One region of the Streptomyces sp. NPDC097129 genome, then DNA from elsewhere that is predicted to be linked to it. Evidence: riboswitches for the same ligand, from Rfam matches in the RefSeq annotation. Region 1 holds a riboswitch; the other holds the start of a gene.
What was found. Region 1 has a riboswitch for glycine ahead of gcvT (glycine cleavage system aminomethyltransferase GcvT). Riboswitches for the same ligand answer to the same signal wherever they lie in the genome.
Positions count from the first base shown of each region.

Region 2: linked by a shared signal. The riboswitch ahead of gcvP (aminomethyl-transferring glycine dehydrogenase) and the one ahead of gcvT (glycine cleavage system aminomethyltransferase GcvT) in region 1 are both predicted to bind glycine.

Region 1 is NZ_JBVOQE010000012.1:24,117-28,415, reverse strand. Features, by position in the region: gene AC0B9F_RS29835 (enhanced serine sensitivity protein SseB) at 1-295, opposite strand, end outside; gene AC0B9F_RS29830 (AAA family ATPase) at 479-1,144, opposite strand; glycine riboswitch at 1,314-1,408, shown strand; glycine riboswitch at 1,409-1,517, shown strand; gene gcvT (glycine cleavage system aminomethyltransferase GcvT) at 1,557-2,675, shown strand; gene gcvH (glycine cleavage system protein GcvH) at 2,785-3,162, shown strand; gene AC0B9F_RS29815 (serine hydroxymethyltransferase) at 3,180-4,299, shown strand, end outside.
Region 2 is NZ_JBVOQE010000015.1:9,129-13,427, forward strand. Features, by position in the region: gene AC0B9F_RS33005 (DNA polymerase IV) at 1-1,417, shown strand, start outside; gene AC0B9F_RS33010 (PRC-barrel domain-containing protein) at 1,766-2,137, opposite strand; glycine riboswitch at 2,251-2,346, shown strand; gene gcvP (aminomethyl-transferring glycine dehydrogenase) at 2,522-4,299, shown strand, end outside.

The DNA of each region.
Region 1 (4,299 bases):
TGTGGGGGCCGGTGACCCGGCGGATCTGCTCCTCGGAGCTGAAGACGGGGACGTAGGCCTGGCCGTCGATCTCGGTGGTGGGCAGGTCGAGGGGGCCGCTGTGCGGGCCGCCGCCGTTGGGCAGGGGGATCCACAGGAAGCTGCGGCCGAGGACCTCCACGATCCGGCCGCCGGCTCCCGGCACGCCGAGGGAGGCCGACAGCACCTCCTCCAGCTCGTTGCCGGGCCATCCGCTGTGCGGATGGGGGTGCGCCTGCGCCGGGAAGTCCGCCGGAAGGTCGGCAGGGAAGTCCATCTCTCCACCATCTGCTTCGAACCGCTGCTGTGGCTGAAAGGCTAACCGCTGCGGATGCGGGCTCCTTCGGCCGACCTGACGGCGGTGGCCGAAGGGGCCGCTTCGGCGGGAGCCGCCGTTCAGGGATTCGTCGCTCCCCCGCGGCCACCGGGCCGTCCCCCCCCCCCTCGGCCACCGGGCCGTTCAGCCCGTGAAGGCGATCCTGCTCAGCCTGTTCGCCGCGTCGCGGTCCAGGAGGGTGGCCGAGTCGCAGCCGGCCGGCACCTCGCCCCGCTGGACGGCGGCCAGCAGACGGCTCGTGGCGCGGCGGTGGCGGTGGAAGGCGTAGCGGGAGACGCCGCGGCCGCGGTCGCGCTGGCCGGTCAGGGCGGTGTCCGGGCCTACGTCGAGCATCAGCAGGTGCAGTGCGCCGCCGCGGCGGCGGGCCGCGCGGGCCAGCCAGCCGCGCACCCACGGCTGTGTCCCGCAGTCGTGCACGACGACGCCCTCGCCGCTCGCCAGGGCGCGGCGCAGGGCGGCGTAGTGGGCGAGGCGGACCAGCGGGCGGTAGAGCGCGTAGGGGAGCGGGCGGGGCAGACGGGCGTCATAGCGGTCGCGGGTGTCCTGGGAGTCGACGCGGAGGCCGGGGACCGCGCGGCGCATCAGCGTGGACTTGCCGCTGCCGGGCAGCCCGGTGACGACGACCAGGTCGCGCGGGCCGAAGAGCAGGACGTGCGGGCCGCCGCCGGCCCGCTCGCGCAGGTCCCGCACGACGGGAGCGGGCCGGGCCTCCAGGGCGGGCGCCGCCGGCTGCGAGGGCAGCGTGAGGCCCGGGGTCGTCGCGTACGCCGTGATCCTGTCCACCGTCATCGTCCTCCCCTGGGATCAGGTGATGACCTGCCCAACGCAAGTAAAGAGAAGGTAATGCGGGTTGTCTCGTGTTTTCGTGTGCGTACCGCCACAACCCGGTTACAGATGCGGCCTGCCGTGATCCGGCGCGGCGTGCAATGATGAGGCCGCCAACTGCATACCGGCCGTTTGAATCCGCGCGGGAGAGTTCCCAGCCCTGGCTGGGGCGCCGAAGGAGCAAGTCCCTCCCTTGAATCTCTCAGGCACCGTTACCGCGCGGGCGAGGCACATCTGAAAAGCGGGCCGCCCGTGTCGGCGGTCCCACCCAAGGTGCAAGCCAGGACCGAGCGCGGTCATGGCGAACCTCTCAGGTTCCGATGACAGATGGGGAGGAACTTCCTCGCCTGTCCTTCCCCTGGGAGACGACCGACCGATGAGCAGTACCGAACTCCGTCACACCGCCCTCGATGCCGTGCATCGCTCGCTGGGTGCGACGATGACCGACTTCGCCGGCTGGGACATGCCGCTGCGCTACGGCTCCGAGCGCGACGAGCACAACGCCGTGCGCACCCAGGCCGGGCTTTTCGACCTCTCGCACATGGGTGAGATCACCGTCACCGGCCCGCAGGCCGCCGCCCTCCTCGACTACGCGCTGGTCGGCAACATCGGCGCGGTCAGGACCGGCCGCGCCCGCTACACCATGATCTGCCAGGCCGACGGCGGCATCCTGGACGACCTGATCGTCTACCGCCTCGCCGAGACCGAGTACATGGTCGTCGCCAACGCCTCCAACGCCCAGGTCGTCCTCGACGCGCTCACCGAGCGCGCCGCGGGCTTCGACGCCGAGGTGCGCGACGACCGCGACGCGTACGCGCTGCTCGCCGTGCAGGGCCCCGAGTCGCCGGGCATCCTCAAGAGCCTCACCGACGCCGACCTGGACGGCCTGAAGTACTACGCCGGTCTGCCCGGCACCGTGGCCGGGGTGCCCGCGCTGATCGCGCGCACCGGCTACACCGGCGAGGACGGCTTCGAGCTGTTCGTGAAGCCGGAGCACGCCGTCGAGCTGTGGCAGGCGCTGACCAAGGCCGGCGAGGGCGTCGGCCTGGTCCCGTGCGGCCTGTCCTGCCGGGACACGCTGCGCCTGGAGGCGGGCATGCCGCTGTACGGGCACGAGCTGACCGCCGCTCTGACCCCCTTCGACGCCGGGCTCGGCCGGGTGGTCAAGTTCGAGAAGGAGGGCGACTTCGTCGGGCGCGAGGCGCTCGCCGCGGCCGCCCAGCGCGCCGAGTCCGACCCGCCGCGCGTCCTGGTCGGCCTGGTCGCCGAGGGCCGCCGGGTCCCGCGCGCCGGGTTCCAGGTCGTCGCGGACGGCACGGTCATCGGCGAGGTGACCTCGGGCGCCCCCTCCCCCACGCTGGGCAAGCCGATCGCCATGGCCTACGTGGACGCGGCGCACGCGGCGCCGGGCACGCCGGGCGTCGGCGTGGACATCCGCGGCACGCACGAGCCGTACGCGGTCGTGGCGCTGCCGTTCTACAAGCGGCAGAAGTGACACTGACGTAAGCCGTTCGACGTGACATGGGGCACATCGCCCCTGCTCACGCGTGCCTTCGCAGTCCCCCATTCATCAGCACCGACCCGCGTACAGGAGAATTCAGGCCATGAGCAACCCCCAGCAGCTGCGCTACAGCAAGGAGCACGAGTGGCTGTCGGGCGCCGAGGACGGCGTCTCGACGGTCGGCATCACGGAGCACGCGGCCAACGCGCTCGGTGACGTCGTGTTCGTCCAGCTTCCGGAGGTCGGCGCCACGGTGACCGCGGGCGAGTCCTGCGGCGAGCTGGAGTCGACCAAGTCCGTCTCCGAGCTGTACTCCCCCGTCACCGGTGAGATCACCGACGTCAACGAGGACGTCGTCAACGACCCGTCGCTGGTGAACTCGGCCCCCTTCGAGGGTGGCTGGCTGTTCAAGGTGCGCGTCACCGACGAGCCGGCCGACCTGCTCTCCGCCGCCGAGTACGACGCCTTCATCGCCGGCTGAGAGGTCGCAGGAATCCCATGTCTCTTCTGAACACGCCCCTGCACGAGCTCGACCCGGACGTGGCCGCCGCGGTCGACGCCGAGCTGGACCGCCAGCAGTCCACCCTGGAGATGATCGCCTCGGAGAACTTCGCCCCCGTGGCGGTCCTCGAGGCCCAGGGCTCGGTGCTTACCAACAAGTACGCCGAGGGCTACCCCGGCCGCCGCTACTACGGCGGCTGCGAGCACGTCGACGTCACCGAGCAGATCGCCATCGACCGGGTCAAGGAGCTGTTCGGCGCCGAGTACGCCAACGTGCAGCCCCACTCGGGCGCCTCCGCCAACCAGGCCGCGCTGTTCGCGCTGGCGCAGCCCGGCGACACCATCCTGGGCCTGAACCTGGCGCACGGCGGCCACCTCACCCACGGGATGCGGCTGAACTTCTCCGGCAAGCAGTTCGACGTCGTCCCCTACCACGTCGACGACGACGGCCTGGTCGACATGGCCGAGGTCGAGCGGCTCGCCAAGGAGCACCGCCCCAAGGTGATCATCGCCGGCTGGTCGGCGTACCCGCGCCGGCTGGACTTCGCCGCCTTCCGCCGGATCGCCGACGAGGTCGAGGCGTACCTGTGGGTCGACATGGCGCACTTCGCCGGGCTGGTCGCGGCCGGGCTGCACCCCAACCCGGTGCCGTTCGCGGACGTCGTGACCTCCACCACGCACAAGACGCTCGGCGGCCCGCGCGGCGGCATCATCCTCGCCAAGCAGGACTTCGCCAAGAAGCTGAACTCCTCCGTCTTCCCGGGCTTCCAGGGCGGCCCCCTGGAGCACGTGATCGCGGCCAAGGCGGTCTCCTTCAAGCTGGCCGCCTCCGAGGACTTCAAGGAGCGCCAGCGTCGTACCCTGGAGGGCGCCCGCATCCTCGCCGAGCGGCTGACCTCGCCGGACGCCCGTGAGGCCGGGGTGAACGTCCTGACCGGCGGCACCGACGTGCACCTGGTCCTGGTCGACCTGCGCGACAGCGAGCTGGACGGCCGGCAGGCCGAGGACCGCCTCCACGAGGTGGGCATCACGGTCAACCGCAACGCGGTCCCGAACGACCCTCGCCCGCCGATGGTCACCTCGGGTCTGCGCATCGGCACGCCGGCGCTGGCGACCC
Region 2 (4,299 bases), on a different contig from region 1:
CGCGTCGGCGGAGCAGGCGTCCAAGCCCAGCCTGCGCGGGAAAGCCGTCGTCGTCGGCGGGCTGGGGCCCCGCGGTGTGGTGGCCACCGCCTCGTACGAGGCGCGGGTGTTCGGGGTCCATTCGGCGATGCCCACGGCCCAGGCCCGGCGGCTGGCGCCGAACGCCGCGTACCTCACGCCGCGCTTCGCCTTCTACCGGGCGATCAGCGAGCAGGTGATGGGGCTGTTGCGGGCGCTGTCGCCGCTGGTGGAGCCGCTCAGCCTGGACGAGGCGTTCGTGGACCTGGAGGCCGGGGGAGTCGCCTGGGACAGCGAGTCGGCACAGCGGGCGGGGCTGAAGCTGCGCGGGGACATCAGGGCGGTCACCGGGCTGACCGGGTCGGTGGGGCTCGCCGCGTCCAAGATGCTCGCCAAGATCGCCTCGGAGCAGGCCAAGCCGGACGGACTGGTGCTGATCGAGCCGGGGACCGAGCGGGCGATGCTCGGGCCGCTGTCGGTGCGGACCCTGCCCGGGGTCGGTCCGGCCACCGGTGACCATCTGCGGCGGTCCGGGATCACCACGGTCGACGAGATCGTGGAGGCCGGTGAGGACGAGCTGGTCCGGCTGCTGGGCAAGGCCCACGGGCACGGTCTGTACGCCATGGCGATGGCGCACGACGAGCGGCCCGTGGTGGCGGAGCGGGAGGCGAAGTCCGTCTCCGTCGAGGACACCTACGACGTGGACATCCACGACCGGCTGCGGATCGGGCTCGAGGTCCAGCGGCTGGCCGAGCGGTGCGTGCGGCGGCTGCGCGCCGCAGGGCTGTCCGGACGGACCATCGTGCTGAAGGTGCGGCGGTACGACTTCTCCACGCTGACCCGGTCGGAGACGCTGCGCGGGCCCACCGACGACCCCGCCGTCGTTCGGGAGGCGGCGCTGCGGCTGCTGGAGGCGGTCGACACGACGGGCGGGGTGCGGCTGCTCGGCGTCGGCGTCAGCGGGCTCGCCGACTACACCCAGGAGGACCTGTTCGCGCAGGCGGCGGGGGAGCGGGAGCGGGCGCGGACGGAGGGCCCGGAGGAGGACGACGCCGCGCACGCGCCGCCGGCGCCGCCGGAGGAACCGGAGCCGGCACAGCGGCCCTGGCTGCCGGGGCACGACGTGCGGCACACCGAGTACGGGCACGGGTGGGTCCAGGGCAGCGGCCTCGGCCGGGTCACGGTCCGTTTCGAGACACCGGACTCTGCCCCGGGCCGGGTCCGGACCTTCCGGACGGACGACCCCGCGCTGGAGCCGACGGAACCCCTGCCCCTCGTACGGCGAAGACCGGGCGAGGGTGGCCTGGCGGGTGCGGAGACCGAGGGATCAGGTGTTGGTGCGCAGCCGTCGGCGGTTGGGTGGGCCGGGCCAGGGGGGCGCCAAGCAGGTGACGGGTAGGTCGAGGCGTCGTCCACTCGTAGCCGAGGGGTGGCAGCCACCCTTGGCAGAGGCTCGGTTCGGGCGGAACGCGCCCGCCCGGGGCCCGGGGCTGGGGGCTTCGGGCATCGACCGGACGTGGTTCCGCTGCGAGCGCCGCCGTACGACGGGGGCGCCCGTAGCCCGGTGCGTGCGGCCCGGTGCGTGCGGGTGCCGGCCGCGGTCGGCAGCGTAGAGGGTTCGCCGGAGGGAAGGGGTGGGACGGGGTGAAAGGCGTAGGGAGCGTGCCGGGCGTCGGCTCGGGCCGGTCCGCCGGGCCGGCCGCCCCGGCGCGGCACGGGCCCGGGCCCGGGCGTCGCGGCGGGTGGGTCAGATCTCGTCCGTGCCGGCCACTTTGCCGAAGTCGTGATCCTGCAGCGGGGGAGGGGCGGCGATGTCGAGGCCGTAGTGGTGGTAGAGCTGGAGTTCCTGTTCCGGGGAGAGGTGGCGGCCCACGCCGAAGTCGGGGGCGTCCTTGATCAGGGCGCGCTCGAAGGGGACGTGCAGCGCGCCCTCGATCAGTTCGCTCGGCTCCAGCGGGACGAAGGCGTCCCGGCTGAACAGGCCCGTTCGTATGGCGGCCCACTCCGGGACGCCCGTCGCGTCGTCGAGGTAGACCTCGTCGACGGTGCCGATCTTCACGCCGCTGCGGTCGAACGCCTTGCGGCCGATCAGGTTGCGCGGATCGATCTCGGTCTGCACGGGCCCTCCACTTGGTCGCAAGACGGTTGTAAGCACTACGAAAGAGCACAATGGTGATGGCGGCCACTCGAAGGCTCCGGCGTCGACCTCGCTGGTAGGCTGACAGCGGCTGCTGACCCCGTGCGGGAGAGTCCTCCAGACATCATCGGAGGCGCCGAAGGAGCAAATCCTCCCCGGAATCTCTCAGGCTCACGTACCGCACGGACGAGGTCACTCTGGAAAGCAGGGCGGGTGTCGACGGCTCCCGCTCTCACCGACGGTGAAAGCCGGGTGCTCTCGGGCGTCCGGTGAAGCTCTCAGGTCGAGATGACAGAGGGGGAGGCCGTCCGGGTACCCGCGCCGTGGTGCCCCTCGAAGGTCGTGTCAGACCAGGAGGCCTCCGCAATGACCGCCCATCGCATTCCGCTTGCCGAGCTCGAGAAGGGGATTCCCTTCGAGCAGCGCCACATCGGGCCCGACCACGAGGCCCGGGCCAAGATGCTCGCCCAGGTCGGGTACGGCTCGCTGGACGAGCTGACCGCCGCCGCGGTGCCGGATGTGATCAAGAACGCCGACGCCCTCGACCTGCCGGACGCCCGCAGTGAGGCCGAGGTGCTCGCCGAGCTGCGCTCCCTGGCCGACCGCAACCAGGTCCTCGGCTCCATGATCGGCCTCGGCTACTACGGCACCTTCACGCCGCCGGTCATCCTGCGCAACGTCATGGAGAACCCGGCCTGGTACACGGCGTACACGCCCTACCAGCCGGAGATCTCCCAGGGCCGTCTCGAGGCGCTGCTCAACTTCCAGACCGTCGTCGCGGACCTGACCGGTCTGCCGACCTCCGGCGCCTCCCTGCTCGACGAGGGCACGGCGGCCGCCGAGGCGATGGCGCTGTCCCTGCGCATGGGCAAGAACAAGAAGGGTCTGTTCCTGGTCGACGCGGACGCGCTGCCGCAGACCGTGGCCGTCATCGAGACCCGGGCCGAGCCGACCGGCGTCGAGGTCGTCGTCGCCGACCTCAGCGAGGGTATTCCGGCCGACATCGCCGCCCGCGAGATCAACGGCGTGCTGCTCCAGTACCCGGGCGCCTCCGGTGCCGTACGCGACCTCAAGCCGGTCATCGACCAGGCGCACGAGCTGGGCGCGCTGGTCACCGTCGCCGCCGACCTGCTGGCGCTGACGCTGCTGAAGTCGCCGGGCGAGCTGGGCGCGGACATCGCGGTCGGCACCACGCAGCGGTTCGGTGTGCCGATGGGCTTCGGCGGCCCGCACGCCGGCTACATGGCCGTGCGGGAGAAGTTCGCGCGCAGCCTGCCCGGGCGGCTCGTGGGCGTGTCCGTGGACGCGGACGGGAACAAGGCCTACCGGCTGGCGCTGCAGACGCGTGAGCAGCACATCCGCCGGGAGAAGGCCACCAGCAACATCTGCACCGCGCAGGTCCTGCTGGCCGTGATGGCCGGCATGTACGCCGTGTACCACGGGCCGGAGGGCCTCAAGGGCATCGCGCGGCGCACGCACCGGTACGCCGCGATCCTCGCCGAGGGCCTGAAGGCCGGCGGCGTCGAGGTCGTGCACGGCGCCTTCTTCGACACCGTCACCGCGCGGGTGCCCGGGCGGGCCGCAGAGGTCGTCGCCGCCGCCCGGGACAACGGGGTCAACCTGCACCTCGTCGACGCCGACCACGTCTCCCTCGCCTGCGACGAGACCACGACCCGCGACCAGCTGGCCGCCGTGTGGAGCGCCTTCGGCGTCGAGGGCGACATCGAGGCGCTGGACGCCTCCGCCGGGGACACGCTGCCGCAGGACCTGCTGCGCGGCGACGTCTACCTGTCCCACCCGGTCTTCCACCAGCACCGCTCCGAGACCGCGATGCTGCGCTACCTGCGCAAGCTGTCCGACCGCGACTACGCGCTCGACCGCGGCATGATCCCGCTGGGCTCCTGCACGATGAAGCTCAACGCGACCACGGAGATGGAGCCGGTCACCTGGCCGGAGTTCGGTCAGCTGCACCCCTTCGCTCCCGCCGAGCAGGCCGAGGGCTACCTCACGCTCATCCACGAGCTGGAGGAGCGTCTCGCCGAGGTCACCGGCTACGACAAGGTCTCGCTGCAGCCGAACGCCGGTTCGCAGGGCGAGCTGGCCGGTCTGCTGGCCGTGCGTGGCTACCACCGCGCCAACGGCGA